Regions from separate parts of the Priestia sp. 53B2 genome, predicted to be linked through region 1. Evidence: riboswitches for the same ligand, from Rfam matches in the RefSeq annotation. Region 1 holds a riboswitch; each other region holds the start of a gene.

Region 1 (10,276 bases):
CAAAAAATGAAAATCAGCCAAAATTGGTCAGTTTAGTGAAAAAAGTAAGACCTATTGACCCCCTTATTTTTTATGCGAACGGACATGACCAGTTTTATAAAGAACGCTTTTTTTGGAAAGATCCCAACAGTTATTATACATTTGTTGGATTAGGATATGCGCATACTATTTGCACCAATGCAGCAAAAGAACGTTATTTCCACATTGAAAATGAATGGAAGCGCTTTATAAAAGAAGACTTTTATAAAAATAATCAAATTTTCCCAGACGGGACAGGTCCTCTTTTATTTGGAGGATTTTCATTTGACCCAAATCAGTATCGAGAAAACTATTGGAGTGATTTCCCGAGTTCAAAATTTATGATTCCAACTCTGTTATATACTCAGGTAGACAAAGAAGGATACCTTACCGTTAATATGATGGTTAAAGGACAAGATTCTGTTAAAAAGCACATCAATTATTTCGAAGAGGTCCAAAAACTTGTTCTTTGTGAAGAGTACGACGGGGAATCTCATATTTCACCTTTGCTGTTGGAAAAAGAGGAAATTGGGGTAGAGAAATTTAAAGGAAATGTTGAAAGAGCTACTACTTTAATTAAGCAACAGGCTATAGAGAAAGTGGTTCTTGCTCGTCAATTAAAAGTAAAATTTAATGAAGATATTTCTACTGAATACGTGCTTCAGCGTCTGTTAAAGGAACAGCCAACTAGCTACACATATATTTTAGAGGGAGAGCACCAGCATTTTATCGGCGCTTCCCCAGAAAGGCTAGTGCAAAAACAAGGAGATTATGTGTTTTCCACTTGTTTAGCGGGTTCGATTCCAAGAGGAAAGACAAGGCAGGAAGATCACGAACTGGGTGAGGAATTGCTTCAAGATCCTAAGAACTTAATTGAGCACGATGTTGTTGTTCATATGATTAAAGAAGCGATGAATTCTTATTGTTATGAAGTAGAAATTCCCAGTACGCCAAGTTTATATAAAACAAAGCATATTCAACATTTGTATACACCTGTTAAAGGGCGTATAAAGGAAAATGTTACGCTATTTTCATTTATTCAAAAGCTCCATCCAACACCAGCGCTAGGAGGATATCCTCAACAGGAGGCTCTGCCTATTATTCGAAAGCTAGAATCCTTTGAACGAGGGTGGTATGCAGCTCCTTTAGGATGGATGGATATCAACGGAAACGGTGAATTTATAGTAGGAATCCGCTCCGCTGTTATTCAGCAAAAAGAAGCGGTTTTATTTGCGGGCTGTGGAATTGTAGCAGATTCTACGCCTGAAAGTGAATATGAAGAAACAAGAATTAAATTCAACCCGATGCTTTCAGCTTTAGGAGGGATTATGCGTGGAACACATTAAATCATTAACAACGTATATTGCGTCATTCGTGGATGAATTAGTAGAAGCAAATGTTGAAGAAGTAGTGGTCAGTCCAGGGTCACGTTCAACGCCTATTGCGATGCTTATGGCTGAGCACCCTGATATTCATGTGCACTTAAATATTGATGAACGTTCCGCCGGCTTTTTTGCTCTAGGAATAGCAAAAGCAAAGAAAAAACCAGTGGCGCTTGTATGTACATCTGGAACAGCTGCAGCGAATTATTATCCTGCAGTAATTGAAGCTCACTACTCACGCATTCCTTTAGTAGTTATCACAGCGGATCGGCCGCATGAGTTAAGGGATATAGGTGCCCCGCAGGCCATTAATCAGAATCATCTTTTCGGTCAATATGCGAAGTGGTTTGTAGATACAGCTTTACCAGAAGAAAGTGCAGATATGAATCGTTATATTCGAACAGTAGCTTCAAGGGCTGTTCATACAGCTCAAGCTATACCGAGCGGTCCTGTACACATTAACGTACCTTTACGTGAACCGATTGTACCAGATTTGTCTATTGAGGATTTATGGAGTCAGGGGAAACGCGGTAAATCATATGTGGCTGCTATTCATGGAGAAGCATCTCTATCTGAAAAAGGATTCGAAGAAATTGCGAAGCGCTTAGAGGGAACAACAAAAGGACTTATTATATGCGGAGATCAAATGTCTTTAAAAGCAGTAGACAGCGTATGCCGTTTAGGTGAATCTTTAAGCTTTCCGGTCCTTGCAGATCCGTTATCACAATTAAGAAGCGGCAAGCATTCAAAAGAAAATGTAATAGAGACATATGATACATTTTTAAAAAGTGATAAGGTTGATGAGCGTTTTCACCCGGAAGTTGTCATTCGTTTTGGCGCGATGCCGGTATCGAAACCGCTATTGCAATTTTTGAAAGCACACGAGCCGACAGAAATGTTTGTAATTGACCAAGGTAAAGGCTGGAGAGATCCTACTTTGCGTTCAACAGTGATGATTGAAGCCGATGAGAAATTATTTTGTGAAGAACTGATCAAGCGTCTTTCAGCGAATCAAGAGGAGTCTACTTCATGGCTGAGTCTGTGGAAAAAGATTAATGCTCAAACTGCACAGGCTCTGAGAACATTAACTTCTGGCCAGGAATGGTTCGAAGGACAAGTAGTTCAAGAAATTGTTGATGTAGTACCTGAAGGCACGGCTTTGTTTGCTGGAAATTCAATGCCTGTTCGAGATATTGATTCTTTCTTCCTAAATACGGAAAAAGATATTCCACTCTTTGTAAATCGGGGAGCAAATGGAATTGATGGTGTGGTTTCGTCTGCTCTAGGCGTAAGTACGGCTTACGATCACACCGTTTTATTTATTGGTGACCTATCGTTTTATCACGATTTAAATGGTCTGCTGGCAGCTAAAATGCATAATTTAAATTTAACCGTTGTGCTAGTTAACAATGACGGCGGAGGAATTTTTTCATTTTTACCGCAGTCAAAACAGGAAAAGCACTTTGAATTTTTATTCGGTACGCCAACTGGATTAAATTTTGAGCATGCCACTCGTCTGTATGATGGCACATTTTCTTCAGCAAGAAGCTGGGAAGAATTTCGACATGCAATGAACCATGCTTTCGCAAAAGGCGGGTTGCATGTTGTAGAGATTCGTACCACTCGTACAGAAAATGTAGAGACTCATCGCAGTTTGTGGAAACTTGTTTCCGAGGAAATAAATTTGTCAAACGGTGAGGAATAAGCAATGATGTATCAATTAAGTGGTGTATCTTACTATGTGCACACCGAGGGAAAAGGAGAGCCGCTGCTTCTGCTTCACGGCTTTACCGGTTCTTCTCAAACCTGGCGTACCTTCATGAAGAAATTCGCTAAAGACTATCAGGTGATTGCTGTTGATATTATTGGTCATGGCCAATCAGCAGCTCCGAAAGAAATCAAATCATATTCAATGGAAGCAGTTGTTGAAGCAATGCATGAGCTGCTTGAACAGCTATCTCTATCACAGGTGAATGTAATTGGATATTCGATGGGAGGAAGGCTTGCTCTTTCATTTGCTCAGCGATATCCACACCTTGTGAAAAAGTTGGTATTAGAAAGCGCATCGCCTGGTTTAAAAACGCGAGAAGAACAAAAGCTAAGAAAAGAAAAAGATGAACAGCTGGCGAGCCGCATTATGAAAAATGGGATTGAAGAATTTGTGAACTTTTGGGAGGAAACCCCTCTTTTTAGTTCTCAAAAGCAATTGCCTAGCCATGTTCAAGAAGCGGTGCGTAAAGAAAGACTTTCGCATACAGAAATCGGCCTTTCCAACAGTTTGAAAGGAATGGGAACGGGTGTCCAGCCGTCCCTTTGGGAGAAGCTGGACGATCTGTTGATGCCGGTTTTGCTTATTACAGGAGAAGTAGATCAAAAGTTTTGTTTAATTTCCAAAGAAATGCAAACATTAATACCAAATGCTACGTCTAAAATTATTTTAGGGACAGGCCATGCAATTCACGTGGAACAACCTGAGATTTTTGGTAGAATAGTAAATGAGTTCTTAGCTACTACATAATTAGGAGGAAATAAAGATGACAGTTGAATGGACATCAGCACGTCAGTATGAAGACATTTTATACGAAACATATAACGGAATCGCTAAAATTACGATTAACCGTCCGGAAGTGCACAATGCATTCCGTCCAAAAACAGTAATGGAATTGATCGATGCATTTGCATATGCTCGTGACGATGCAAGCATTGGAGTAATTGTATTAGCAGGTGCTGGAGATAAAGCATTTTGCTCAGGCGGAGACCAAAAAGTTCGCGGCCACGGCGGCTATGTAGGAGAAGATGAAATTCCACGTCTAAACGTTCTAGATTTACAGCGTTTAATTCGCGTAATTCCAAAGCCGGTTGTTGCGATGGTATCAGGCTATGCAATTGGTGGAGGCCACGTTCTTCACGTTGTATGTGACTTAACAATTGCAGCGGATAACGCAGTCTTTGGACAAACAGGTCCTAAAGTTGGAAGCTTTGATGCAGGATATGGCTCTGGTTACTTAGCTCGCATCGTAGGTCATAAGAAAGCGCGTGAGATCTGGTTCTTATGCCGTCAGTACAACGCTCAAGAAGCACTAGACATGGGATTAGTAAACACGGTCGTTCCATTAGAACAGCTTGAAGCTGAAACAATTCAATGGTGTGAAGAGATGTTAGAAAAAAGTCCAACCGCTCTTCGTTTCTTAAAAGCAGCATTTAATGCTGATACGGATGGCTTAGCTGGTATCCAGCAATTTGCGGGTGACGCAACGCTTCTTTATTACACAACCGATGAGGCAAAAGAAGGTCGCGATGCATTTAAGGAAAAACGCAATCCAGACTTCCAACAGTTCCCACGTTTCCCTTAAACAGCTGAAACAGCTTGGTGATTATCATCAGGCTGTTTTTTTCAATTTAATTTAGTTAATCAGTATAAAAAGGAGAGAAATTCATGAGTAGCCAAACGATTCCCAATGGGCTGATGCAAAGAGCATATTTGACGCCAAATCGAGTGGCGGTAGAAACACCGCAAACGTCCCTTACTTTTCAAGAGCTTCATCAGCGTGTTCAAAAAGTAGCACAGCAGCTTTCGTTTAACGGTGTAAAGCAAGGCGATACCATTGCTTTATACATGAAAAATAGCGTGGAGTTTATTGAGATTTTACATGCGGTTTCTTATATTGGCGCTCGGTTGCTGCTCGTCAACACGCGTTTGACAAACGAAGAAATTAATTATCAGCTAACAGATGCAAACGTGTTGTTGCTTATTGCGGATGAAACATTTATAGTGAGAGAATTCCAAAGTTCCATTACTCAGCTTACTTTACCTGTTTTAAAAAGTTCTCCAGAAACCGAAACTAATTTTCAGAAAACGTGGAATCTCGAGGAGACGTTCACCATTATGTATACGTCTGGAACAACAGGTCATCCAAAAGGAGTGCTGCAGACATATGGAAATCATTGGTGGAGTTCCGTTGGCTCAGCGCTTAATTTAGGACTAAATGAAAAAGACTGCTGGCTTATAGCGGTTCCTTTGTTTCATATTAGCGGCTTATCTATTTTAATGCGAAGCGTCTTTTACGGAATGAAAATTATTTTAGAAGAACGATTTGAAGCAAGAGCAGTGAATGAAGCAATTGAAAACAAAGGTGTAACGATTATTTCAGTTGTTACTTCTATGCTGTCCAACATGCTTGATGAATTAGCTGAACGCAAGTATCCAAATACGTTTCGCTGTATGCTTTTAGGAGGAGGACCTGCACCGCTTACTATTTTAGAGGCTTGTGTGAATAAAGAAATTCCTGTTTATCAAACGTATGGAATGACAGAAACATCTTCACAGTTCGTTACGCTTTCACCTGAAGATAGTTTGCGAAAATTGGGATCAGCAGGTAAACCATTATTTCCATGTGCAATGAAAATTGTAGATGAAAAAGGAAATGAGACAAGTGAAGCAGGAGAAATCATTGTTAAAGGTCTAAATGTTACAAAAGGATATTTAAATAAACCTGAGGCTACTAAAAAAGCAATTCAACAAGGCTGGTTCTATACAGGAGATATCGGGAAAGTGGATGAAGAAGGCTTCCTATATGTATTAGACAGACGTTCGGACCTTATTATTTCAGGTGGAGAAAATGTATATCCAGCTGAAATTGAAAATGTTTTGTTGAAGCATCCGGCTGTTAAAGAGGCTGGTGTAACGGGAGTAGAGGATGAAAAATGGGGACAAGTTCCGGCAGCATGCATCGTTACAAACGAAGACGTTTCAGATGAAGCATTATCTTTACACATGCAACAATTTTTAGCAAAGTACAAACTTCCAAAGTATTTCGTTCGAGTAGAGGAGCTGCCCCGAACGGCTTCTAATAAAATCATACGCCGGAAGCTATCATCGCTCATACAGAAAGGGAGTTAATCGGTGATTATAAAAAAAGTACATCTTTATAAAATTGGCATGAAGCTTCTTTCTCCTTTTTCAACAAGCTATGGTACAGTGCAGGATAGAGAATTGATTTTGCTTGAAGTAGAAGATGAAAAAGGATTTACAGGGTGGGGAGAAGTCGTTGCTTTTTCATCTCCTTGGTATACGGAAGAAACAATTCAGACATGTTTTCATATGTTAGATGATTTTTTAATTCCTTCGCTTCTTCACCAGCAGCTTCAAAAACCAGAGGACGTTCAAAAATTATTCAAACCTCTAAAGCGAAATAACATGGCTAAAGCAGCTTTGGACTGTGCTGTATGGGATTTGTATGCAAAGCGGCAAAATAAGCCGTTATCTGAAGTAATTGGAGGAGTAAGGCCTGCTGTAGAAGCTGGAGTGGTAGTTGGCTTAAATGATATTTCCATCATGAAGGAACAAATAAAGACTTACATGAAAGATGGCTATAAGCGCTTTAAAGTGAAAATTAAGCCGGGTGCTGACTATGAGTTACTGAAACAAATTCGGGGTGAATTTCCAACCATTCCTCTTATGGCTGATGCCAATTCAGCCTATACGTTAAGCAATAGTGATTCATTGAAAAAGCTAGATGAATTGAATTTGATGATGATCGAACAGCCGTTAAGTTCTGACGATATCCTTGATCATCGCTTGTTACAAAAGCAAATGAAGACGCCGATTTGCTTAGATGAAAGTATTGTGAGCTATGAAGACGCGCGTCATGCGATCGAACAAAAAAGCTGTCAGATTATCAATGTGAAAATCGGTCGAGTTGGCGGACTGTCCGTAGCCAAGCAAATTCATGATTTATGCGCCCAGCATGGTGTAAGACTTTGGGTTGGAGGAATGTTAGAAGCCGGGATTTCACGAGCTCATAACATCGCCCTTGCCACACTGCCTTCTTTCACGATACCAGGTGACATTTCTGCGTCGTCTCGCTATTGGGAAAAAGATATTATTAAGCCCGAAGTAGAGGTAGAAGCCGGAGTAATAAAGGTGAAGGAGAAACCGGGGATAGGATACGATATTGATAAAAAGTTTATCAAAACAATCACAGCATTTGAAAAAGAATACAAATAATTAAAAACCGTTTTTTTTATGAAAAACGGTTTTTTTATTGATGTTGTCAATGTTTAGTAGAAAAATAGGACAAATTTTTTAAAAAGAGCACATTGTTCCATCAAGCGTGTCAAAACATGTTATGATGGAATAGTTTGATGAAAAAAGTCGAAGGGTTTTATCGTGAAAAACAAAATTATTTTTGAAAATAGGTTGATAGTTTTCTAAGTTGTCCTATATAATGTGTTTATAACATAACACAATATGTTGTTTTGGAATCGATAATAAAATACTATATTTTGTGTTTTCCAGTGAAAAAGGTGTCTGATAAAAAGACTTAAAAGGGAATTTGGTGAAAATCCAAAGCTGTCCCCGCAACTGTGAATGCTGATGAAATAAGGAGATCCACTGTGAGTAAACATCATGGGAAGGCCTTAAAGTAAAAAGAAGCATAAGTCAGGAGACCTGCCTTTTTTATGTCGTTTTATCTTCTTCGGGAGGTGAGAGGGTAGAGCGAGGATTGAGAAAAGACTTAGCGTCTTCTTCTATCTTCGTTCTATTCGCTCACCGAGGTACGGTGAGCGATTTTTTATTTTGAAGTGAAGAGAGGAGCCATATTTATGGTGAATACATTAAAGCCTACAATTCTACATGAATTAACTGCATATATTGAACGTTTAAAAAAAGAATTTACGCAGCTTGATTTTTCTTTGTATGAGGAAAAGGTTATTCAAACTGTCACAGTAAAGGAAAATATGACGGACGAAAAGGTTGCAAACGTACTAATTTTGGCAGCCCTAGAGCGTATTTCAATGGAAGAACCAGATTGGACGTACGTAGCGGCAGACGTCTACTTAAACGAACTATATCGAAAAGCAGCGGACAACCGAGGTTATGATAAAAAAGAGAAGTACGGTTCGTTTTATCAGCTTATTCAAGAACTAACAAAAATCGGCATTTATAATAAACAACTATTAAAAACATATACAGAAGAAGAAATTAATGAAATTGCTTCAGTCATTATTCCTGAACGCGATCGTTTATTTACATACATTGGATTGCTGACATTAGCAGATCGCTATTTAGCGACATCACATGATAAGCGCGTATACGAATTACCGCAAGAACGTTTTCTTATCATTGCTATGACGCTGATGTCTCAAGAAAAGAAAGAAAATCGAACAGCATTAGTAAAAGAAGCGTACTGGGCGCTTTCTAGTCTATATATGACGGTTGCCACACCAACACTTTCAAACGCAGGAAAAAGCTATGGACAGCTATCTAGCTGCTTTATTGATACGATTGATGACAGCTTACGCGGTATTTATGATAGCAATACAGATTTGGCCACGCTTAGTAAAAATGGAGGCGGAATTGGTGTCTACCTCGGTCATATTAGAAGCCGAGGAAGTGATATAAAAGGTTTTAAAGGCGTATCATCAGGAACAATTCCATGGATGAAACAGCTAAATAATACGGCTGTAAGTGTCGATCAGCTAGGTCAACGACAAGGAGCTATTGCCGTATATTTAGACGTATGGCATAAAGACATCTTTTCATTCTTAGACGCGCGTTTGAACAATGGTGACGAACGCCAGCGCACGCATGATTTATTCACTGGCGTATGTTTGCCAGATTTGTTTATGGAAAAAGTAGAAGCACGTGAAGACTGGCACTTATTCGATCCTCACGAAGTTCGTACGCTGATGGGCTACTCGTTAGAAGATTTTTATGATGAAGAAGAAGGCAGCGGTTCGTTCCGCACTCGTTACGCTGAGTGTGTAAATAATAAGCATCTTTCAAGAGAAACAGTACCTGCTATTGAAATCTTCAAGCGCATTATGCTTTCGCAGCTTGAAACCGGAACGCCTTATATGTTCTATCGTGATACAGTTAACCGAGCTAATCAAAACCGCCACGAGGGCATGATCTACTGCAGCAACTTATGTACAGAAATCACGCAAAACCAAAGCACAACGGTCGTAACAGAGGAAATTACGGAAGACGGAAAAATTATTATTACAAAGAATCCGGGCGATTTTGTTGTATGTAATCTTTCTTCTATCAACTTAGCAAGAGCCGTAACTGAAGATGTGCTTGAACGTTTAATTCCAATTCAAGTACGCATGCTTGATAACGTTATTGAGTTAAATGATTTGCCGGTACTTCAAGCAAAACTAACAAACCAAAAGTACCGCGCAGTAGGGCTTGGCACATTTGGTTGGAACCATTTGCTTGCCTTAAAGAAAATAGCATGGGAAACAGATGAAGCGGTAGCATATTGCGATGAATTGTATGAGCAAATTGCTTACTTAACCGTACAGGCAAGCATGAACTTAGCTAAAGAAAAAGACGCATATCCATTATTTAAAGGCTCAGATTTTGAGTCAGGCGCTTATTTTGAAACACGTAAATACACAAGCGAAGCGTGGAGTGAACTGCGTAACGAAGTTCAAAATAACGGAATAAGAAATGGATACTTAATGGCTGTAGCACCTAATTCATCAACATCTATTATCGCGGGTTCTACTGCAAGTATTGATCCGATTTTCCGTAAGTTTTATTCAGAGGAAAAGAAAAACTATAAAATCCCGGTGACGGCACCAGATTTATCACCAGCAACAAACTGGTATTATAAGTCCGTTTATTTAATTGATCAGCACTGGAGCATTAAGCAAAACGCCAAGCGCCAGCGCCATATTGATCAATCCATTTCATTCAACTTATATGTGCAAAATGATATCCGAGCAAAAGAGCTGCTGGATCTTCATATGACGGCATGGAAAGAAAAGTTAAAAACGACCTACTACGTACGTTCAACATCAAGTGAAGTCATTGAAGAATGTGAAAGCTGTCATAGTTAAAAGGAGTGAATAATTGATGACAAGCA
Region 2 (10,276 bases), on a different contig from region 1:
TCAAATGGAAAAGGAGCACGGGACAACGATAAGGATTTGAAGAGTGAGTAGCTAGATTTTTCCTGGCTTTTATAGTATGCTTTTAGCGTGAAGGATTGTTAGGAGGAATGTTAATATGTCAATGGCATATGAAGAATATATGCGTCAGTTAGTTAAACCAATGCGTCAAGAATTAACTCAAGCTGGTTATGAAGAATTAACAACAGAGGAAGCCGTAGTTGATTTTATGGAAAACGTAGAAGGAACAACTTTTGTTGTCGTTAATTCAGTTTGTGGATGCGCTGCTGGTTTAGCACGTCCTGCAGCAACACAAGCGTACTTACAGTCTGAGCAAAAACCAGATCAAGTGGTAACTGTTTTTGCCGGTCAAGATAAGGAAGCAACAGCTAAAATGCGTGAATATTTTGGGGACATTGAGCCTTCATCACCGTCTATGGCGCTTTTAAAAGGAAAAGAAGTCGTTCATTTTATTCCTCGACATGAAATTGAAGGTCAGCCTTTAGAAGTTATTTTTGAAAACATTTTAAATGGCTTTAAGCAGCACTGTTCATAAAATGTCCTGCTTTTGTCACATCTAGTATATAGATTTTTAGAAAAAAATCGCATATACTTTATAAGAAAAAGGATGTCTATCGGCATCCTTTTTCTTTATGTAAATAGCCAAACAGTGTAGGGGGAGTTATGAAAGTGATTGTTACGACTGCTGGTCGAACAAATGAACAGATGATTGTAAAAGCCAAACAAGTAGCCGCTGATTTAAGTATACCTTTTGTAGTAAGAGAGAAGAAATCCGTTGCAGATCTTCAAAATTTTGAAGCCGCAGACGTGCTGGTTGTCGGTAAGAGTAGAGTAGAATTGCATGTCCAAAATGAAGAAGAACCTATTTTTTTTCATCCAAACTCCGCTATGTTTAGAGTGAAGAGATGGCTGCGCGGAGAACGTGATCCGTTTATTGAAGCTGCTGGTTTGGAAAACGGAATGAGCGTGCTTGACTGTACACTTGGTCTTGCATCGGATAGTATGATGGCGAGCGCAGCGGTAGGGAAAAGTGGAAAAGTTGTCGGACTAGAAGGCAACCGCTATGTAGCTTATTTAGTCAAACAAGGACTTTTAAATTGGGAAAGTGACGTACAAGAGTTGAACGATGCAATGAAGCGTATAAACGTGGTTCATCAAAATTTTGAATCGTTTTTGGCGTGTTGTGAAGATAAATCTTTTGATGTTGTTTACTTTGATCCTATGTTTCAAGAGCAAATTGATGAATCGAATGGAATTAACGGTATTAAAGCAATAGCACTGTATACCACGCTAACGCCAATGGCTATACAAGAAGCAAAAAGAGTAGCCAAACAAAAGATCGTGCTAAAAGATCATTGGAAAAGCAGTCGTTTTGAAGAACATGGATTTACCGTGCAAAAACGAAAAACATCAAAATTTCATTACGGGACAATCGATATACAAAAATAAACAAAAAAGTAAAATGAATAACGATCATTGAAAAGACTTCCAAAACCTTTTAGGAATTAAAAAGTTTTGGAAGTTTTTTTTTATGAATTTCATCTAAAGTTCATAAAAGTATGATATATTTTTGAACATAAAAATACTTTTTGTGTTTAAGCATCCAGCAAAAAAGGAATATCTTGTATAGGTTTCCGCTCGGTGTGACAACCTCAAACAGAAGAAGGAAGGTGCTAATTAAAAAGTCGTCGAATGCCCGTAGACAGCATAAATGAATAAGCAAATATAGGTAAAAAATTAATAAGTATGTTACAATACCTAGTGAGTTATGATAATGAATTTTACGATATGAAAAGACCATATGGGAAAAGATGAGAAAGGAAAGATACGAATGCCTAGATGGATAAAAAGAATGCTAGTTGTATTTATTACAGTATTTACATTTGGGCTTGTCACTCCACCAGAATATTTATACGTTGATGATGCAAAAGCGGACAAGCAACATAAAGCAGGGTATGTAAGAGAAACAACTCCTGTCACGGCTGTTATAGAAGATATTCATTTGCCATATGAAGAACCAAAATATGAAGACGTTTCATCATTTGTTACGTATGCAATGGAATCAGCTGAAAAACAGTCAGTGGAAAAATTCGGAACAAAAATTGGGCCTGTCATTGAAGATGAATTTCGTCAAGCAGTGTTACCTAAAATTGAAGAAGTGCTGACCGACATTGGCACTGAACGTGAACAGTCAATTCAGAATCTCGAGATAAGCGAGCATCCTGCTGCTGGCTACGGTGAAAAGATTTTCCATGTATATGACCGGGAGACCGGTCAGGACTTAATACGGTTTCATGTACGGCGTGAAAACCCTCCAAAAGATGGATACTGGTTTAATTTTCACTATCATGCGGCTGCAGATAATTTTCAAAAGCATTATGATTTAGGGAAAATTTATTGGAACCGAAACATGCCGCCTAAATGGTTTAGCTGATAATAGACACAACATTCTACGATTTCGAAATGTTAGCTTTTTTAAGCTAGCATTTTTTTACGTCTAAAACCGTTATGGTCTAAATAAGCTGAAACATTAGCACAACGATAAAAAAATCGTTTATAATGAAGTCAGACTTCTTACCATAGAATAGTGAGAAGGAACGAATAGATGCTGGAGGTAACACAATGAAACAATTTACGGAAGAAAAACAATTTCGCGAACAAATTAAGAACGAAACACTAAGCGTTGGGATTTTTACGACAACGTGGTGTCCTGATTGCAAACGTTTGGATATGTTCATTGATGAAATCGTTGACGAAAATACAGATAAAGCATGGTTTAAAATTGACAAGGATGAGTTTGAAGAACTTTCTGCTGAAAACAATGTAATGGGTATTCCTTCTCTTCTTGTATATAAAAACGGTGAAAAAATTGCGCACTTGCACAGTGCAAATGCTAAAACGCCTGAAGCGGTCCGTGAATTTTTAGCAACTCTTTAATTCCTTAAGCTGCGAGAGCATTCTCGCAGCTTTTTTTGTGAGAATGGCTATTTCCATTTTTCTATGAGTGGGGTATACTAGGACAAGTGAATAAACGTAAAGCAATAAGGTCTCAATTTAAAGATTGAGTGAAAAGGGAAGTCTGGTGAAAAACCAGCGCGGTCCCGCCACTGTAAGCGCTTTGTGCGTAAGTCAGGAAACCTGCCTTATTGTTAGCTGTGAAACCTTCGAGGAAGGGTGAAGCAGGGTAATGAACATACATATCAAGTATAGTGAACGGATTCTTTTCCTGCTTATCTTGACGTTACCTGCTTTGCTTTCAATTGAAAGTAAAGCTTTTTTATTTTGAAGCTGCCGGCGAGCAGTATACATAGTCAAAGCGGAAAAAACGGGATAGCGCTGCTTTTTGCATGATCATTTGCTTTTTCTTTAACGTGGAGGTTTCGTATTCACAATGAACAATATATAGGGGGAGTATTTAGATGAAAAAATGGCTATCGTATTCCATTATTACACTGTTAGTCATCGTACTTGCTGCATGCGGTGCAGGCAGCCAAAGCAACAGTGATAAAAAAACGAAGCAAGATACGGCACAAACGTCACAAGCTGCATTTCCAGTGAAGGTAAAAGACGCGCGTGATAAAGAAATTACGTTGAAAAAACAGCCTAAGAAAATTGTTTCATTAATGCCAAGTAATACGGAGATTGTATATGCCCTTGGTCTTGAAAAAGAATTAGTTGGTGTCACAAGCAACGATGATTATCCTAAAAGCGTAAAGAAAAAAGCGCAGGTAGGAGATATGAACGTTAATGCAGAAAAAGTTATTGCTTTAAATCCTGATTTAGTGCTGGCACACGCTTCAAGTATGGGCGTTTCGGATGAAGTATTTAAACAAATTGAAAGTGCGGGTATTCCGGTATTTGTTGTAAAAGATTCAACAACGTTTGATACGGTTTATGATTCTATTGCGCAAATCGGTAAATTAACGGGTAAAACAAAAGAAGCTAATCAAACAATTAAAGACATGAAAGAAAAAGTAGCTTCAATTGAGAAAAAAGCAAAAACGATTTCAAAAGAAGATCGTAAAAAAGTATGGATAGAAGTATCAGGAGCTCCTGAGATTTATACAACAGGAAAAGGTACGTTCATGAACGAAATGCTTACTATGATCGGTGCTGATAACGTAGCGGCTAGTGAAAAGGGTTGGGTTAAGTTTTCTGAAGAGCAAGTTGTTAAGTTAAACCCTGACGTTATTATCGCAACGTATGATGCAGACAAAAATGAGATTATGAAGCGTCCCGCTTGGAGCAGCATGACTGCTGTAAAAGAGGGTAACATCGAGAAGGTTGATCAAAACAAAATCAACCGCTTAGGACCTCGTATTGTAGATGGCTTAGAGGACTTAGCAAAAGCAGTATACCCTGAGGTGTACAATAAATAAGAAGAGGGACCATATTCCAGTTCGAATTGAAAAGGGGATTGGTCCCTTTTCACATCTTAAAATTGAAGAACGGCCTGAGCTTTTAATCATGAAAACCGAGACTTCTTATAAAACATACAGCTCAGGGGTTTTAGGAACAGGCATTACGGAAACGGACACCTTTTACAATCGATTTGTTCACAAAGACTATTATTCAGATACTCCTTCTTTGGAGTATGAGCAATATTTGATGAAAGAAAATGTGCGCCATGAGCAAATCGTAGGGTTGATGACAGCCGTTTGGTTAAAAGAAAGAGCGGTTTACTGTTATGAAGACTACGGAGTAAGAGTAGCTTCCGTGATAACGGCTGGAGTAGGAAACGCAGTAGATATTACAGCTGACGAAGCTGTCCCGTTCTATTCCTCTCCCGGTACAATTAATATGTTTTTTTTCGTGGAAGGTACGCTTACGGATGCTGCGTTTTTACAGCTTTTTATTGCGGCCACAGAAGCCAAAGCAAAAACGCTGTCACAGCTGGGTGTCATAGATCCAGCTACAAAGACGATTGCTACAGGAACATCTACGGACAGCATCTCAGTTGCAGCGTCTCAGCAAGGACCATTATATGAATATGCAGGCTCTATGACTGCTTTAGGTCAAGCGGTAGCCAAGCTTGTGAAAATAAGCTTAGAGCAGGGACTTAAGGGAAAGAGGTGAAGAAATGAGTATTACACAAGCGATAATTGCACACATGACGGCCATGACGATTGCTTTACTAATTGACCGAATCATAGGCGACCCCGAAAATTGGCCGCATCCCGTTCGCTGGTTTGGCAAGTGGATTTATTGGATGGATTCTAGATTAAATAAAGGTGCAGGAAAACGATTCAAAGGATTGCTTCTTGTGATAAGTATGGCTGTGCTCGCAGGAGTTGTTCCCTTTTTATTCCTCCATGCTTTGTACGGAGTTCATTTTATAGCAGGTGTTTTAGTAGAGGGCGTAATGATTGCGACTACTATATCCACTCGTTCTTTAAGCGAAGCTGCTTATAAGGTACAAAAGCCGCTTCAGCTAGGAGATATGGAGAAAGCTAGATATGAAGTAAGCATGATTGTGGGACGAGATACAGATCGTTTGTCAGAAGGAGAAATTGCCAGAGCGACGGTAGAGACCGTGGCTGAAAATACAAGTGATGGTATTACAGCTCCGCTTTTTTATGCATTTATAGGAGGAGGAGCCCTAGCCTTTTTTTACCGAGCTATTAACACGTGTGATTCGATGGTTGGGTACAAAAATGACCGCTACTTTCTGTTCGGCTACTTTAGTGCAAAAACCGATGACGTATTAAACTATATTCCAAGTCGGTTAACTGCAGTGGTGATGACGGCTGTTAATGTAGTAAAAAGCCAGTATTCTCTTGGGCATGTAACGAGTTTGATTAAGCGTGATGCTAAGAAGCATCCCAGTCCAAATAGCGGATACGGGGAAAGCGCAGTGGCTGCTCTTTTAGGTATTCAACTCGGCGGGCTTAATACATATAAAGGCATAGAATCTAATCGTGCAAAAATGGGTGAACCACTCATTCCTCTGCAAGCCGGTCATATTGAACAAGCTGTTTTCATTATGAAAAGGACGGTCTATGCTACGTGGTTATTATATCTTTTGTTAGGAGGAGTTATTAGTGCTATTACCTACACATGGAGCTAATCCTAATGTCTTTTTAAAAGCAATAGGGGCCGAGAATTTATCGCATATAAAAGACTTTAGCGTGAACACAAATCCTTTAGGGGCTCCCCTTGTGCTTCACGAAAAGTGGAACGAATTCAAGGATGCAGCGTTTAGTTATCCTGATCCTCAAGTAACAAAGCTGAAAAATAAACTTGCAGCTCATCATCATGTTTCAGCTGCTCAAGTGCTGCCTACAAATGGCGCCGCTGAAGCGTTTTTCCTTATTGCTTCGTTATTTTCAGGAGAGAAAGCAGGGATTGTACAGCCGACTTTCGTTGAATATGAACAGGCAAGTAAAGCTTATGAATGTAAAGTGACATACGTTCCTTTAGCTGAAGAAAATGGCTGGAGCTGGGATATAGAGTTAATTATGAGCATTCTTCCGGACATAAAAGTACTGTGGATTTGCCATCCAAATAATCCAACGGGCGTTATGTATAGTCATGAGGAATGGATGAAAGTAGTAAAAGCTGCTGCTCATCATGGTACATACTTAATGATTGATGAGGCATTTATTGATTTTGTCGAACATCAGCCTTCATTTGATTCTCTTATTCTGGATTATGAGCATATCATTGTTGTGCGTTCCATGACAAAGATGTTTAATATTGCCGGGCTTCGTCTTGGCTATATTTTGGCAAATGAAAAAATCATTAGCAAGATGTCTAAAAAGCAGCCTCCTTGGAGTGTAAATGGATTGTCGCAGCAAGTAGGAATGATATGTGTGGATGAAGAAGATTTTGTGAAAAAAACCGTACATTATATTAAACAAGAACGGGAACGGATCTTGAGTCAACTAAAGGAATGGGGACTTTTGGTTTCTCCTTCTCAAACAAACTATTATCTTTGCAGCGTTCCGTCTTCTATTAAAACGCGCGAATGGCTTGTCTATTTAGCAAGCCATGGCGTGGTAGCTCGTCATACTGAAAACTTTCCATTTTTAAATGGACGCTATATCCGTTTGGCTGTGAAAACGAAAGAAGAAAATGACTATTTACTTAAAGTAATCAAACAAGGACTCGATGAAATATGATCATCTTTATTAGCGGAGGCGTTCGAAGCGGAAAATCACGTGCAGCGGAGAACATGGTTCAAACTTTTTGTGCAAAGCGCGCTGTTTATATTGCCACAAGCCGGCAAACAGATAGTGAAATGCAAAAACGCATCCAGCTTCATCAAAAAGAACGCCAAGCAGCGAACACGCCTTGGGTAACGATCGAACAGTCTGTAGATTTACAACAAATTCTGCCAAATCTTCAAAGTGATGATGCTATACTTTTGGATTGTGTCACGAACTGGCTTGCCAATGAGCTTTTTTTAACAGAAAAAAGGTGGCAAACAAAAGAAGGGAAACAAGCGGTTTTTCTTCATATGATAGAAACGCTCGATAAGCTGTTTGCGCAGTCTCAGACGGTTGTGCTAGTATCTAATGAACTGTTTGAAGCGGGCGTATTAGAAGAGCCCACATATAGCTATATGAAGATGTTAGGGGAATTACATCAGTATATTGTAGAAAAAGCAGATGTGGCTATTTGTGTAGAAGCGGGAATTTATCGTTTTAAAAAAGGAAAGGAATGTGTAGATATATGAAAGAATGGATAGCCATACTACGAATTTCTCTCCAGTTTTTTACGATCTTACCACTGGCTAAAACCGTTCAATGGACTGAAAAAAGAACGGCACGCTCACTTTTTGTGCTGCCTTGGATTGGTATGTTACTAGGCTTGATGTTTTATAGCTTTTTACAGCTGCTTCAATCTTCACCTATCACTACGATTGTTGATAGTATTTTAGTTTTGCTTTTACCGCTTGTTTTAACGGGTGGCCTTCATTTAGACGGCTGGATGGACGTAAGCGATGCGTATTTTTCTCATCAGTCAAAGGAAAAAAAACTGCAGATTTTAAGTGATCCGCACGTTGGGTCTTTTGCTATTCTTTCTCTTATGGTTCTGCTGCTGCTGCGTTTTAGTGCGATCTATGAATTAGCGTCTCTTTCTTCTTTATCAATTTGGGCATGCTTAATTGTCTTTACGCTTCCAAGAATTGGAGCAGCCTTTTTGTTGTTGAGAGATAAGCCCGCTAAAGATACGGGTCTGGCTGCTTATTTTCAAAAAGGAGTCACCAAACGGTCTGTTTACGGATTTATCATCATGAGCCTATTCTTAGTTGCTATTTTCGTTATTTTTATGGAGAATAAATTCATTATTCTTTTCTTTGCCGGTCTTTTATGGCTCTGGATACGATTTTATCGTTCGCAGTTTGGTGGCGTAACAGGAGATGTTATAGGGGCAACCATTGAAGGAGGAGAAACGTTTTTATGGATAATTCTTTGGTTATCACATGTATTCGTCACGGCATGACGCTTGAAAATCAACAGAAAAAATATATAGGGTGGAGTGATCCGTCTTTAAGTATAGAAGGGAAAAATGAATTAAAAGAGCTTTTTCTAGAACCTCAGCTCGTTATTTCCAGTGACTTAAAAAGAGCGCTAGAAACAAGTGCAGTTGTTTTTCCAAAATCTCAGGTGGTTAAAAGGGAGAATTGGCGTGAGCTGCATTTTGGAGATTGGGAAGAGAAGACGTATGAAGATTTAAAAAGCATACGGGCGTATAGAAATTGGATTGATCACTGGACAGAACATACGCCTCCGAATGGGGAAAGCTTCTCAAGCTTTTCAAACCGAATTTGGGAAGCGTGGGAAGAAGCGGTCGACTTGGCGGCCAGTCAGCAATTGCATCACATTGCTATTGTTTCACACGGCGGACCACTGCGTTTACTTGCATCCCATTTTAAACAGACAGCGTCGCTTTGGGATGTTTCTTTTTCTTACGGAGAAGGTTTTTCAGTAGCGTGTACATACAAACAGGCAAAGGAGAAAAGAGCATGCATTTCGTATTCGGCGGTGCATTTACCGGTAAAAGAAAATGGGTGAAGCAGCATTATGCCAGTGAGTCGGTAAAATGGCATTGTTTGTATGAAGACCCTGTTTTACCAGCGTTTGAGTTCGAAGAAAGTTACGTAGTGCTAGAAGGATTTGAGCACTATGTTAAGGAATTAATACATAGCGAGCTGGAGTCTCCGCACCTTGTTGTTAAAAAGTTAATACAGAAGTGGAGAGACAGCGGTGTATGGGAAAAGTTAATAGTGATTGGAACTGAAGTCGGCAAAGGGATTGTACCTTTAGATCCAACAGAGCGGCAGTGGAGAGATGAATGCGGGTATGCGTATCAGCATTTAGCGGCACATGCCCGGAAAGTAGATCACATTTGGTACGGAATTGCTAATCGATTGAAGGAGGAAATACAATGAACATTTACACAAAAACAGGGGACAAAGGGCAGACAAGCTTAATTGGAGGACGAGTAAATAAAGATGATATTCGAGTGGAAGCATACGGTACGCTTGATGAGCTAAATGGCTTTGTAGGTCAAGCGATTTATCAGCTGGATGAAACAACATTAAAAGATGTAAAAGAAGAGCTAATTACGATTCAACATGAGCTTTTTGACTGTGGAAGTGATTTAGCATTTGCAAAAGATGATCATCCGTACAAAGTAACAAACGACATGATATCAGTACTTGAAAAGCGCATTGATGCCTATATGTCAGAAGCTCCGGCCATTGAGCGTTTTATTTTACCTGGAGGCACACCTGCAGCGACAACGCTTCATATTTGCCGGACGATTACACGCCGCGCAGAACGGCTTGTTGTTGGCGTGCAGCGTGAGCATAAAATTAATGCGGCGGTGCTTCAGTATTTAAATCGTTTATCCGATTATTTCTTTGCTGCGGCTCGAATCGCTAACGCCCGAGAAAATGTACAAGATGTAGAGTATATTCGCAGTGCCAAAGTATTTAAACAGCCTAAAAAATAAGGTATAAAAAACGGTCGAGCTAAAAGCGATCGTTTTTTTTATGAGCTATTTTGATAGGCAAAATAAAGCTATAAAAAAGAGGTAAATGCATCTATAATGATAAGAGACAGAGAGATAAAGAAAAGAGGTTGAGAAATGAATCAAGATTCTAAACGAGCAGGTATTGTTTATACAGCCAGCGCTTACGTTATGTGGGGGCTTTTTCCGCTTTACTGGAAGCTTCTTGGCGAGGTGAATGCAAATGAAATACTCGCTCACCGTGTCATATGGTCATTTGTTTTTATGCTTTTACTTT
Region 3 (10,276 bases), on a different contig from region 1:
ATACGTAGCAGAAGCTGTGATTCATCCTATTGATACAAAAGACGGCGAGCGTTATGGCTACTTGCTTATGCTATTAGACTTTACAGATCAAGCCGAAGCAGAGCTTGAAAAAGAACGGTTAATTGAGGATTTGTCCACGCCTTTATTAAAAATATGGGACGAGGTTTTAGCTGTGCCCATTACCGGTAAGATGGATATAGAACGTGGAAAGAAGCTAACTGAAACGGTATTGGAGGCAGTTGTAAAAGAACAGGCGCGCTATTTGCTTATTGATTTATCTTCCCTTCATTCGTTAGATGAAGAACACGGTTATTATATTAACACGCTTCACGATGCTTTGCGTTTGATTGGTACCACTTGCCTTATTGTTGGTCTTTCTTCAAAAATGGCTCTCTCGCTTGTAGATTCTCAGTTTAATTGGCGAACATTTTCCACTGTCCAACAAAGCATCTCTTATATTTTAGAAAAAAAGAATTATCGTATTGCACCCATTTCATAAGCCCATCATATCATTAAGTAATCCTCTCTCAATCGCTTTTTCCTTCAATCGGAAAAGGCGATTTTAGTTATGAGGAATTGTGAACGTTTAGGCACTTATCATCATAGGATACATTAATCAACCATAGAAAAGGGTGAGAGCGTATGCCAAGTGTTATTAACATTTATAATTTAAAGATCAACAGTATCTCAAGCAACGGTTCTGTCAACATTGGCGAAGCACTCCATAACAGTCACACGGCTCATTCAAAATCCACTGGTACGAACTCTTCTTATGGCGATGTCTCACCTGCTTCCTCGAAAATGCGAAACATTTATATCGATCCTGATACAAATGACCAAACAGATATTGCAAACGTTGATCATGTCAATGGTTATCAGCAGTGATATAGGGCAATGCTTGTCAACAGCATGACGACAAACGGTGAATACATTCTCTCTGAACGCAATAGACCGTTGGAGTAGAATGAATAAAAACAGTAAGGAGTCTCTTTATGCCTCTTCAAATTAACGTTTTTAATATCGTAACAAACGGTGTCACGCAAAACGCAAATATTGATTTTGGTTCCACCATTCAAAACAGTCACACGGCGAACTCAAAGTTTAACGGCGCGAATTTTTCTTTAGGTAACTTCTCTCCTACTTGCTCTCAAATGAATACGGGCGTGTTAGATCCTGATGTAAGCGATCAAGATCAAATTGCAAACCCTTCAGCTCCAATTGGAAATCAAATTTAGCTTTAACAATTTTGTCGTTTTACTTGGCACATTACAAGGAGGTGTGTAAATATGTTTCCATTTGGAAAATCTCCCTTTAAAGGAATGATGGAAAATATCCCAAAAGGAATGGCATCTAAAGACATGAATAAGTATATTCAGCAAATGATTTCTTCTACGATGTCCCATTCTTTTCCGGATTTTATGCAAGGAAATGAATTCTTTAAGCAAGCCCAAGACATGATGAAAGAACAGCAGGATATGGGAACTGAAGGTCATGGACAAAAACCAAGAAGATTTGATTCAAACGTCATCAATACATTAGATGAATGCATTGTACAGCTAAAAATCCCTAACCGCGATATTGTATCAAGCATTAAAGTCTATCATACGCCATATGTGTGTACGATTGAAGGAATAGATGGAGAAGAATCCTTCAAAGAAGAAATTCAGCTTCCTTGTTCGGTTCGTAAAAAAGGCACACGCGCCATCTATCGTTCCGGAGTGTTGGAAATCCGGATGCCTAAACATGTTAATATTCCTATGTCTCAAATAGACGTCCACGATTTAGATTAAAGTGGACGTTTTTTTCTGTTTTCATGCATACATATAAAATAGAAAGCTGCAAAAGGCCTTGTTTTATTTTTCTTAAGAAGGTGACAAATATGAATCATGGAAAATTTAAAAAGTGGGCAGAAACGTTACAAGAAGAAAACCATACGAAATTTCGGGAAAAAATTTTTGATGATGATCATGAAGAAAAGAATGATCCGGAAGCAGATGCTTCTCCTCAAATTGTAAATGAGTATCGAGATTATCCTTTAATTGATGTATATGAATGGGCAAATCAGCTGTTAGTTGTAATTGAAATACCCGGTGCTAAACGAACAGATGTCGAATTGACCATGCACGAAAATACTTTACACATATCCGGTTCATCTCTTTTAACCGTGAAGGATGCAAATGTTCTTCACAAAGAAAGACGTGAAGGAACGTTTCAACGATCAATCATCCTTCCGCCTGCTGTAGGGGAAGCGCCGTGTCATGCATCATTTAAAGATGGTCTTTTGCATGTGAAATTTGATTTGTAATTTATTGTGCAGAACTATACGTAGCATGAAAGGCAGGGAATTTCATGTTTTCTAAGTGGTTTAAACAATCGTCTAAAATTGAAACAGTCCGTAAAATAAATCCGTCTTCCCTTCCAACTCAAAAAAAAGCAAGTCCCATAGACCAACGTTCTAATCAAAAGCGGAAAGAATTACCCGAAAAGATGAAAGCTAAAAAACAGTCTAATCTAAAAAAACCCCCTCAACAGCCAAAGAAGTTGCCTAGCCAAATGGAGCCTAAGACCTCTGCTGAAGCTGAATTCACACAACCTGCTCTTTCGTCAGATTCAGCGCTGAACCTGCAGGGAATTATTGATCAAGTGACGCGGTTAACCGACGCGATCCCTAAAATAGAAGAGCTTCATCAGCAATTAAATGAATCGGCTCACCTTATTCAATCACTGTCTCAACTGCACGAGCAAACAGCTCATTTACTCTCGGCTATGCAGTCAGCTCCTAATTTCGAAGCTATTCAAAATCAGCTCTCTGCGTTAAAGGAAGAATCGTCCAATACAGCCTTATATGAGATGGTGAAAACTCTTGACAAAAAGATTGATGAAGTAACTCACCCAAAGCAGTCCATTGTTGTTGAAAAAATCATGGTCGAAAAAGTATTGTTAGACAAAATTGATCTTAGTAATAATTTCGGCCAGCTAGGCATTAAAGATTTGACCGGTCACTTAAACATTGGCACCACTTACAGCGCTGATTCTGATCAAGTAGATGAAGAAGTCAAAGACTTGTTTTCTGTTAAGCTAAAAGAAAAAAAGATTGATGAACATACAACTGAGACAACGGTGAGTTCAGGAGGTGAAACAGAAAAGTCTGATGATCACTCAGAAGAATAAAAAATGACCGCTACTGCTTATTTAAAGCAATTGTCGGTCATTTTTGTTTCCGTAAATAGTTGTAATTCTTTTTGGAGGCGTTCCATCAAGAACTCTGAAATTTCTTCTTGATTTTCTTCTTTATGATGAGATGATGCTACAACAATACGTCCTGTTTTTCCTAAGAAAGCCCGGTACTCAATTACCTTCATCGCAGCATGAAGTAAGTTCCCGTCCGAAAGCGGCGCATTTGTTAGTAGAACAATATTTATTTCGTTTTCTTTTTGTCCATGTGTCAGCACAGCCAGCCACGAGTAACCTTTATCATCTTTTAAGCGAACTTCATGACTAGATAAAGACGCAGATTTCCACGCCGCGTTAGCACTGCTTTGCTGTTGAACAATTTCTTGACACCAGTCTAGACCTGTTTCATTTGAACCCAGTGAAAGAGTTCTCAAAGGACGAACAAAGGATAAACATAGGTTGCCCGGTTCCTTTTGTAACTGATACAACTCATGGAAGTCCGTCTCTGGATATTGATACGGCGGCACAAAAGCAATTTGTCGCTTGTTCACAGCGGGATGGTGAAATACATGCAAATCAACCCCATATACTCTTTTTAACGTAGCTGCATCCTGAAAAATGGCATCCATCCCCGTTTCTTCTACTCTTCCATCTTTCAGTAACACGGCATTATCTGCAAACAGCGAGGCGATGTTGAGATCATGCAAAATGGCCAGGACCGTTAAGCTCATTTCCTGCTGTAAAGTTTTTAACAGCTGAAGCAGTTCCATTGTATGTTTTACATCTAAGTGATTCGTTGGTTCATCAAGAAGTAAGTAGTCAGGTTCTTGAGCTAGTGCTTTAGCCAGTAAAACCCGCTGTTTTTCTCCACCGCTTAGCGATTGAAAAGTATGATTTCTATAGTGCCAGACGTTTGTTAATTTCATCACGCTTTCCACCACTTCTTCATCCTGTGCTGATACAGTGCTAAACAATCCTTTTGCCTGATAAGGGTAACGTCCAAGTGAAACAATTTCTTGAACCGTAAATTCTAGCCCAATTTGATTTTCTTGCGTCATGACTGCCACTTTTTGCGCCAGTTGTTTTGGTGAATAAGCCTTCACTGACTTTCCTTCCACCTTCACTTCTCCTGATTGAATGGTTAATACATTCATAATTAAGCGAATAAGCGTTGTTTTCCCGCTTCCATTTGGTCCTAGTAAAGCGACAAAAGAACCTTTGTCTACGGTGAACGTGATGTCACGAACGGTCGGCTGCTGCTTATCGTATCCTCCTGTCACATTATATAGTTCAATCATGATATTCCTCTCTTCCGCATACGTTCTTTTACAAGGAGCAGGGTAAAAATCGGCGAACCAATTAAGGCGGTTACGACTCCAATCGGCAGTTCACGAGGTTCTAATATCGTTCGTGCCAATAAATCTGCTAAAACCAAATAACTTCCTCCAATTAAAATAGAAAGCGGCAGTACATGCTTATGATTAGCTCCCGCTACGAGACGCACTACGTGGGGGATAACTAAGCCAACAAATCCAATTGCCCCAGATACTGATACCGCAGCCCCTGTTAATACGGATGCACCTATTAAAATCATTCTTTTTTTCTTCTTTACGTCTATTCCCATAAACTGAGCGGATTGATCTCCAAATGCTAAGCCGTTCAGCTCTTTCACATGTAACAACAGCATAATTGTACCGATCAAAAAGAACGGCCCTAAAATTTGAATATGAGACCATCCTCTCATTGATACGCTTCCCATTAGCCAATATAAAACCTGCCTTACATCTTCTTCAGGAGAAAGAGCCACAATTAATGAAATAAGCGCGCTCATAAAGGATGATAAAATAATCCCCGCTAAGATGATGGTTTCATTGGCTAAATTGCCGCTTGCGAGTTTCGTAATACCAAAAACTAAAAGAAGAGTGATAAAACCAAATACAATGCCGACTACAGGCAGCGTGAAGATAGACAAACCAAAAATACTCCAATGAAAATAAATTGCCATGACAGAGCCAAGGGTTGCACCTGAGGAAACTCCGATCGTATAAGGATCGGCAAGAGAGTTTCTTAATAGCCCTTGAAAGGCAGCCCCTGCTATTGAAAGCGAAGCTCCTACTAAAAATGCCACCAGTACTCTTGGAAAACGAATTTGCCAAATGATTAAATCCATGTTTTCCGGACCGTGATATAGGGATAGCCCGGTAAGGTGGCCAATAATAATTTTGATTGTATCTCCTACGGTTAACGAAACTGTACCAATAAATACGCCCATAATCACCGAAGTACATACAATAAATAAACTGACTATGTATAAAAGAGATGCTTTGTTTAAAAAAATACGTTTAAAAATCAATACTTTCAGCTCCTCTAGGAAACGAGGCGTGATGTTTTACATTACATTAACCATTCATTTTCCTGTCCATAAACCATGCTTCCACCATGCATTAAGTTGGAAACAATCATCTTTTATTTGTTACGAGTGCTAGACTGTTGAACTAGGCAACGTAGAATAGCGTACTAAAGTTCTCGGTAAAAAAACAAGCGAAAGCCTCTATAAGCTATACTTTTTGTGCTTGCTCCGGGCTTTTATAGTTGTCTATTAAATGATACAGCTTTTCCATATCTACAGCTTCTCTCACATATGCTGCTGCTTTTGAAAAAGACTCCTCTTTTTGCAGGCGACTGTTGAATGTGTCCGTAATAGGCGGCAATTTTTTATGTTTACGAATTTGATTAAGCAAAGCTCTGCGCAAAGCATCGTTATGAAACACATCATGAACATACGTGCCAATGACGTTGTCTTTAACCGTTCCTTCTTTTTCATGCTCTACCACTGCAAAAGCTTCCGTGGTGCTCTTAGAAATCGTCTTTCCCATATGAATTTCGTAGCCTTCAATCGAAACTCTTTCACTTTCTAGCTGGACATACCCAGAAACTCTTTCTGTTTTTTTGCTGGTTGTCATAACGGTTTCCACTGGAAGCAAGCCCAGCCCTTTAATGGATTCAATCCGAGATTCTACTGCATCAGGGTCTGTAATTGTCTCCCCTAGCATTTGATATCCTCCGCAGATGCCAATGACGTGAACGTTCGTTGTATTCAAAACTTGATTAATGGCTAGAGCCAGGCCGCTTTCTTGTAAAAACTGAGCATCTTCAATCGTATTTTTGCTTCCTGGTAAAACAATTAAATCAGGCGTACCTAATTGCGACGGCTTGGTTACAAGCCTCACGTGACAGTCTTCTTCTAAGCTTAAAGGATCGATGTCTGTAAAATTTGAGATGCGCGGGTATGAGATAACCGCAATATCAATTTCTTTTAACGGATTCACAAGCGTTGAGTAATTTCTGAGTGATAACGAATCTTCCGCGTCAATTTCCACATTGTTCATATAAGGAATAACTCCTAGAACCGGAACACCCGTGTATTCTTCAAACCACTTCAACCCTGGTTTTAAAAGTTCTAAATCTCCTCGGAATTTATTAATTAACACCCCAATAACTCTAGACTTGTGTTCATCTGGAAGCAATTGAAGAGTACCCACTAGGCTCGCGAAAACTCCTCCTTTATCAATATCTCCTACTAACACAACAGGCGCTTCTGCTATTTTTGCAACGCGCATATTTACGAGTTCCCGATCGTTCAAATTGACTTCAGCAGGACTTCCAGCGCCTTCAATCACAATTCGATCATAATGATTGGCAAGCTCTTTATAAGCTTCCGTGATAACGTTCAAACCTTCATTAAAAAATTCTTGCCGATACTGAAAAGCAAACATATTACGTAGCGGTTTTCCGTGAACGACAATTTGAGATTCATGATCACGAGTTGGTTTAATTAAAATAGGATTCATATTGGTTGTTGCTTCTACTCCAGCCGCTTCTGCTTGAATTCCTTGCGCTCTGCCAATTTCTTTTCCATCCATTGTAATGTATGAATTAAGCGCCATATTTTGCGATTTAAACGGTGCAGTTTGATAGCCGTCTTCTTTAAAAATACGGCAAAATGCTGTAGCAATCATGCTTTTTCCAGCGTCTGAGTGCGTTCCTTGAATCATAAGCGGTTTTCCTTTTTTCACTTTTTCCACTCCCTACCACATAAAAAAACCTTAACTGTAAAAGTCAAGGTTTGGTCATGCGCTCATTAACACATTGTCTTGACTTATTTCTCCCACCGAAAAATAAGGGGTTTTTAAAAGCAGGTCTCCTGGCTTATGCTTCGTTTTACTTCTGCACCCTTCCTAGTTTGACTAGTGGGTCTTTGCAGGTTCATCCACATTTACAGTAGCGGGGGCTGCATCGGATTTACACCGATTTCCCTATTATCCTCCTTAGAGGCACTTTTAAAATCATTTATTCTTTATTGTAACGAATTTTATAACCATTCACAATAACGATTTTCTTCTATTATTATATATTACTGTGTTTATACTTATTTGGGTCTCGTATGCTATAATAACAATTATTTTCCAAACATCTTATGAAATAGCTAGGAAGGTGCTCACAGTTGAAGAAAAAAATGATTTATACCTTTATTGGTTCTCTTGTTCTTTATATAGCAATTATATCTTTTTGTATGTATCAAACTGCTCACAAGCCTGTTCCACAAAACGCAGATTATGTGCTCGTTTTAGGTTCTAAAGTAGATGGTAATCAAATGTCTCCTAGTTTAAAAGAACGAGTAAAGACGGCTTTATCTTATTTACAAGCACATCAACAAACAAAAGTTATTGTAACGGGCGGAAAAGGATCCGATGAAGAAATTTCTGAAGCAGAGGCAGCCTATCATTTTCTGCGGAAAGAAGGAATTAAAAAGAATCGAATTATAAAAGAAGATCAGTCAACTTCTACTTTTGAGAATTTTACTTTTACTAAACAGAAAGTTGATATTCAACACAAAAAAGTCGTGCTTGTTAGCAGTGATTTTCATTTATTTCGCGCCTCTATTATTGCCAAACGTCAGGGCTTTGACGTTTATCCTTTAGGTGCAAAAACACCAAATTCAATTAAACTTCAAGCCTACTTTCGTGAGTATGCTGCTATATTAAAAACATGGCTGTTTGATAAATAAATAGAGTATACGCCTATACAAGCGAAAAACACGGCATGAATTCATGCCGTGTTTTTTATTAATCATCTGTATCGATAACTGCTTTTGGTAAACCTGTGTATTTCGCCCAGTAGAAAATACCAAGTGAAACAAGAGCAATTAAAATTAAGTCAAGCGGGTTGCTTAGCACACCTTGTCCTCCACCAAATGAACCTAGATAAGAGATAACAAGCATAATAATATAATAAGCAACTAGCCACCAAGCAGATTTAAGCTGCTGTGCAAATTTTACGACGTCAGTTGGTACGTATTTCTTAAACGCTACGTAGATAACAACCATTAGAAGCTGTGATCCTAGCAGCCAAGAAATTGTCGTCCACCCTGACCAATATACGATGTATGAACAGAAAATAAATGAAACAGGAGCAATAACGCTCATACCTTTTAATTTAAAAGGTTTTTTAAGGTCTTTTGCATTTACTCTGAATGCAGCAGCTGAAATTGGCGCAATCGCATAAGACAGAATAAGTGCCACTGAACATACGTTTACTAGCGCTTCCCAAGAAGGAAATGGCAGTGTCCAGAATACGGACATTCCAAATGATAGCCATAGTGACGCACGTGGAATTCCTGTTTTCTTATCTACTTTTGAGAAACGTTTAAATAATGTTCCATTACGAGACCAAGCATAAACTAAACGAGAAGTTGTATTCATGAAGATGTTCCCGTTACCGCCTGGTGATAAAATAGCATCAAAAATAACAAGCGTTACTAACCAGCCAAGGCCTAAAATAAGTGCAATATCTTTAAATGGTAAAGAGAATTGCTCTTGAATTGTTCCCCATCCTCCTGATAGCATATCAGCCGGGATGTTACCAATGAACAATACTTGCAGTGCTGTGTAAATAATCGCTGAAAGTACAATACAGATAATGAGCGCGATTGGAATATTACGCTGCGGGTTTTTAACTTCACTGGCTACAGAAACAATAGGGTGAAGTCCTAGGTAAGCAAACATAACGCCACCTGTTGAAATGGCTGCTTGAATACCATTAAAACCAAACGGAGTAAAATCGCCAGTTGTAAAGTTAGCAGATTTAAAGTGATAAGCCAACACGACGATAATTGTAAGAGGAACCGCATATTTGAACACAGATATAATAACATTTGACTTAGCAAATGCTTTTACACTTACGTAGTTAATGATAAAAAATAGCGTTAATAACGCGAATTGAAATAACCAGCCGATTGTAGTAGGCGATTCAGAACCATGTTTAGTTAGACCAGGAAGCCAAAACGCAACATACTGACGTACAGCCGTTACCTCGATGGCAATCAAACTTGTGTAAGCAATAATGGTAATGAATGAAATTAAGTAACCCACTAAATGACCATGTGAGTAAACCGGATAACGGATAATTCCACCGGTACGCGGCAGCGCTGCTCCAAGTTCAGCATACACTAAACCGATAAGTAAAATAATGACTCCGCCAATCAGCCACGAAAAACTTCCGGCTGGACCAGCCTTTGACGCTACGTTACTAACCGCAAATAACCAGGCGGAACCAAAAATAGCTCCCATCCCAATTAACGTTAGGTCAAGTAACGATATTGATTTTTTAAATTTTCCTTGATTTCCTTGATCAGACATAGAATCCTCCTTTAAAATTCCCACTCCACATATCTACGCCCTTGCGTCCGATATGGGATTCTTTACATCATCCTCCTCTTACTAAGACCTCACAAGTGGATATGTTAACAAATATTCTCTAAAAAACCAAGTTAAAAACTTTATTTTTTTGTAAAACATCGTTGTATTGCTTATGTATAGCGCATAAATTCCACAGAAGATTTGAGGACTACTCCTCCTATTTAACCGCATTTTTCTTAGGTTAAACATAAAAGAATATTCAAACTATTAACTAAAAAAGGGTCTGAGACATAACGAAATCAACCGCTAGAAGCAGCTACATACGCAACACCTACGCTTGCCATACCTATGAAAAAATCCGAACGATTCATCGTTCGGATTTTGCTTCAACTAAAATAATTTTG

What was found. A riboswitch is a leader RNA that binds a small molecule or an ion and turns the genes downstream of it on or off. The one in region 1 is predicted to bind cobalamin.
Region 2: it holds a riboswitch for cobalamin, as region 1 does, so the genes downstream of both, ACN6NE_RS21260 (ABC transporter substrate-binding protein) here and ACN6NE_RS09025 (ribonucleoside-diphosphate reductase subunit alpha) in region 1, are expected to answer to the same signal.
Region 3: it holds a riboswitch for cobalamin, as region 1 does, so the genes downstream of both, ACN6NE_RS26895 (cobyric acid synthase) here and ACN6NE_RS09025 (ribonucleoside-diphosphate reductase subunit alpha) in region 1, are expected to answer to the same signal.

What each region holds. Positions count from the first base shown of each region.
Region 1 is NZ_JBLZXA010000008.1:1,098,772-1,109,047, reverse strand. Features, by position in the region: gene ACN6NE_RS09055 (isochorismate synthase) at 1-1,364, shown strand, start outside; gene menD (2-succinyl-5-enolpyruvyl-6-hydroxy-3-cyclohexene-1-carboxylic-acid synthase) at 1,351-3,105, shown strand; gene menH (2-succinyl-6-hydroxy-2,4-cyclohexadiene-1-carboxylate synthase) at 3,109-3,918, shown strand; gene menB (1,4-dihydroxy-2-naphthoyl-CoA synthase) at 3,935-4,753, shown strand; gene ACN6NE_RS09035 (o-succinylbenzoate--CoA ligase) at 4,837-6,300, shown strand; gene menC (o-succinylbenzoate synthase) at 6,304-7,407, shown strand; cobalamin riboswitch at 7,688-7,873, shown strand; gene ACN6NE_RS09025 (ribonucleoside-diphosphate reductase subunit alpha) at 8,007-10,250, shown strand; gene ACN6NE_RS09020 (ribonucleotide-diphosphate reductase subunit beta) at 10,267-10,276, shown strand, end outside.
Region 2 is NZ_JBLZXA010000027.1:153,909-164,184, forward strand. Features, by position in the region: gene ACN6NE_RS21240 (BrxA/BrxB family bacilliredoxin) at 116-553, shown strand; gene ACN6NE_RS21245 (class I SAM-dependent methyltransferase) at 688-1,467, shown strand; gene ACN6NE_RS21250 (YpjP family protein) at 1,850-2,452, shown strand; gene ACN6NE_RS21255 (thioredoxin family protein) at 2,641-2,955, shown strand; cobalamin riboswitch at 3,046-3,178, shown strand; gene ACN6NE_RS21260 (ABC transporter substrate-binding protein) at 3,438-4,397, shown strand; gene ACN6NE_RS21265 (adenosylcobinamide amidohydrolase) at 4,486-5,094, shown strand; gene cbiB (adenosylcobinamide-phosphate synthase CbiB) at 5,099-6,085, shown strand; gene cobD (threonine-phosphate decarboxylase CobD) at 6,060-7,139, shown strand; gene ACN6NE_RS21280 (bifunctional adenosylcobinamide kinase/adenosylcobinamide-phosphate guanylyltransferase) at 7,136-7,696, shown strand; gene cobS (adenosylcobinamide-GDP ribazoletransferase) at 7,693-8,466, shown strand; gene ACN6NE_RS21290 (histidine phosphatase family protein) at 8,424-9,038, shown strand; gene ACN6NE_RS21295 (bifunctional adenosylcobinamide kinase/adenosylcobinamide-phosphate guanylyltransferase) at 8,990-9,415, shown strand; gene ACN6NE_RS21300 (cob(I)yrinic acid a,c-diamide adenosyltransferase) at 9,412-9,981, shown strand; gene rarD (EamA family transporter RarD) at 10,117-10,276, shown strand, end outside.
Region 3 is NZ_JBLZXA010000030.1:423,866-434,141, forward strand. Features, by position in the region: gene ACN6NE_RS26855 (STAS domain-containing protein) at 1-499, shown strand, start outside; gene ACN6NE_RS26860 (spore germination protein) at 643-885, shown strand; gene ACN6NE_RS26865 (spore germination protein) at 993-1,235, shown strand; gene ACN6NE_RS26870 (Hsp20/alpha crystallin family protein) at 1,287-1,790, shown strand; gene ACN6NE_RS26875 (Hsp20/alpha crystallin family protein) at 1,880-2,305, shown strand; gene ACN6NE_RS26880 (hypothetical protein) at 2,350-3,171, shown strand; gene ACN6NE_RS26885 (ABC transporter ATP-binding protein) at 3,189-4,472, opposite strand; gene ACN6NE_RS26890 (FecCD family ABC transporter permease) at 4,469-5,527, opposite strand; gene ACN6NE_RS26895 (cobyric acid synthase) at 5,733-7,259, opposite strand; cobalamin riboswitch at 7,352-7,531, opposite strand; gene ACN6NE_RS26900 (YdcF family protein) at 7,679-8,242, shown strand; gene ACN6NE_RS26905 (APC family permease) at 8,301-9,872, opposite strand.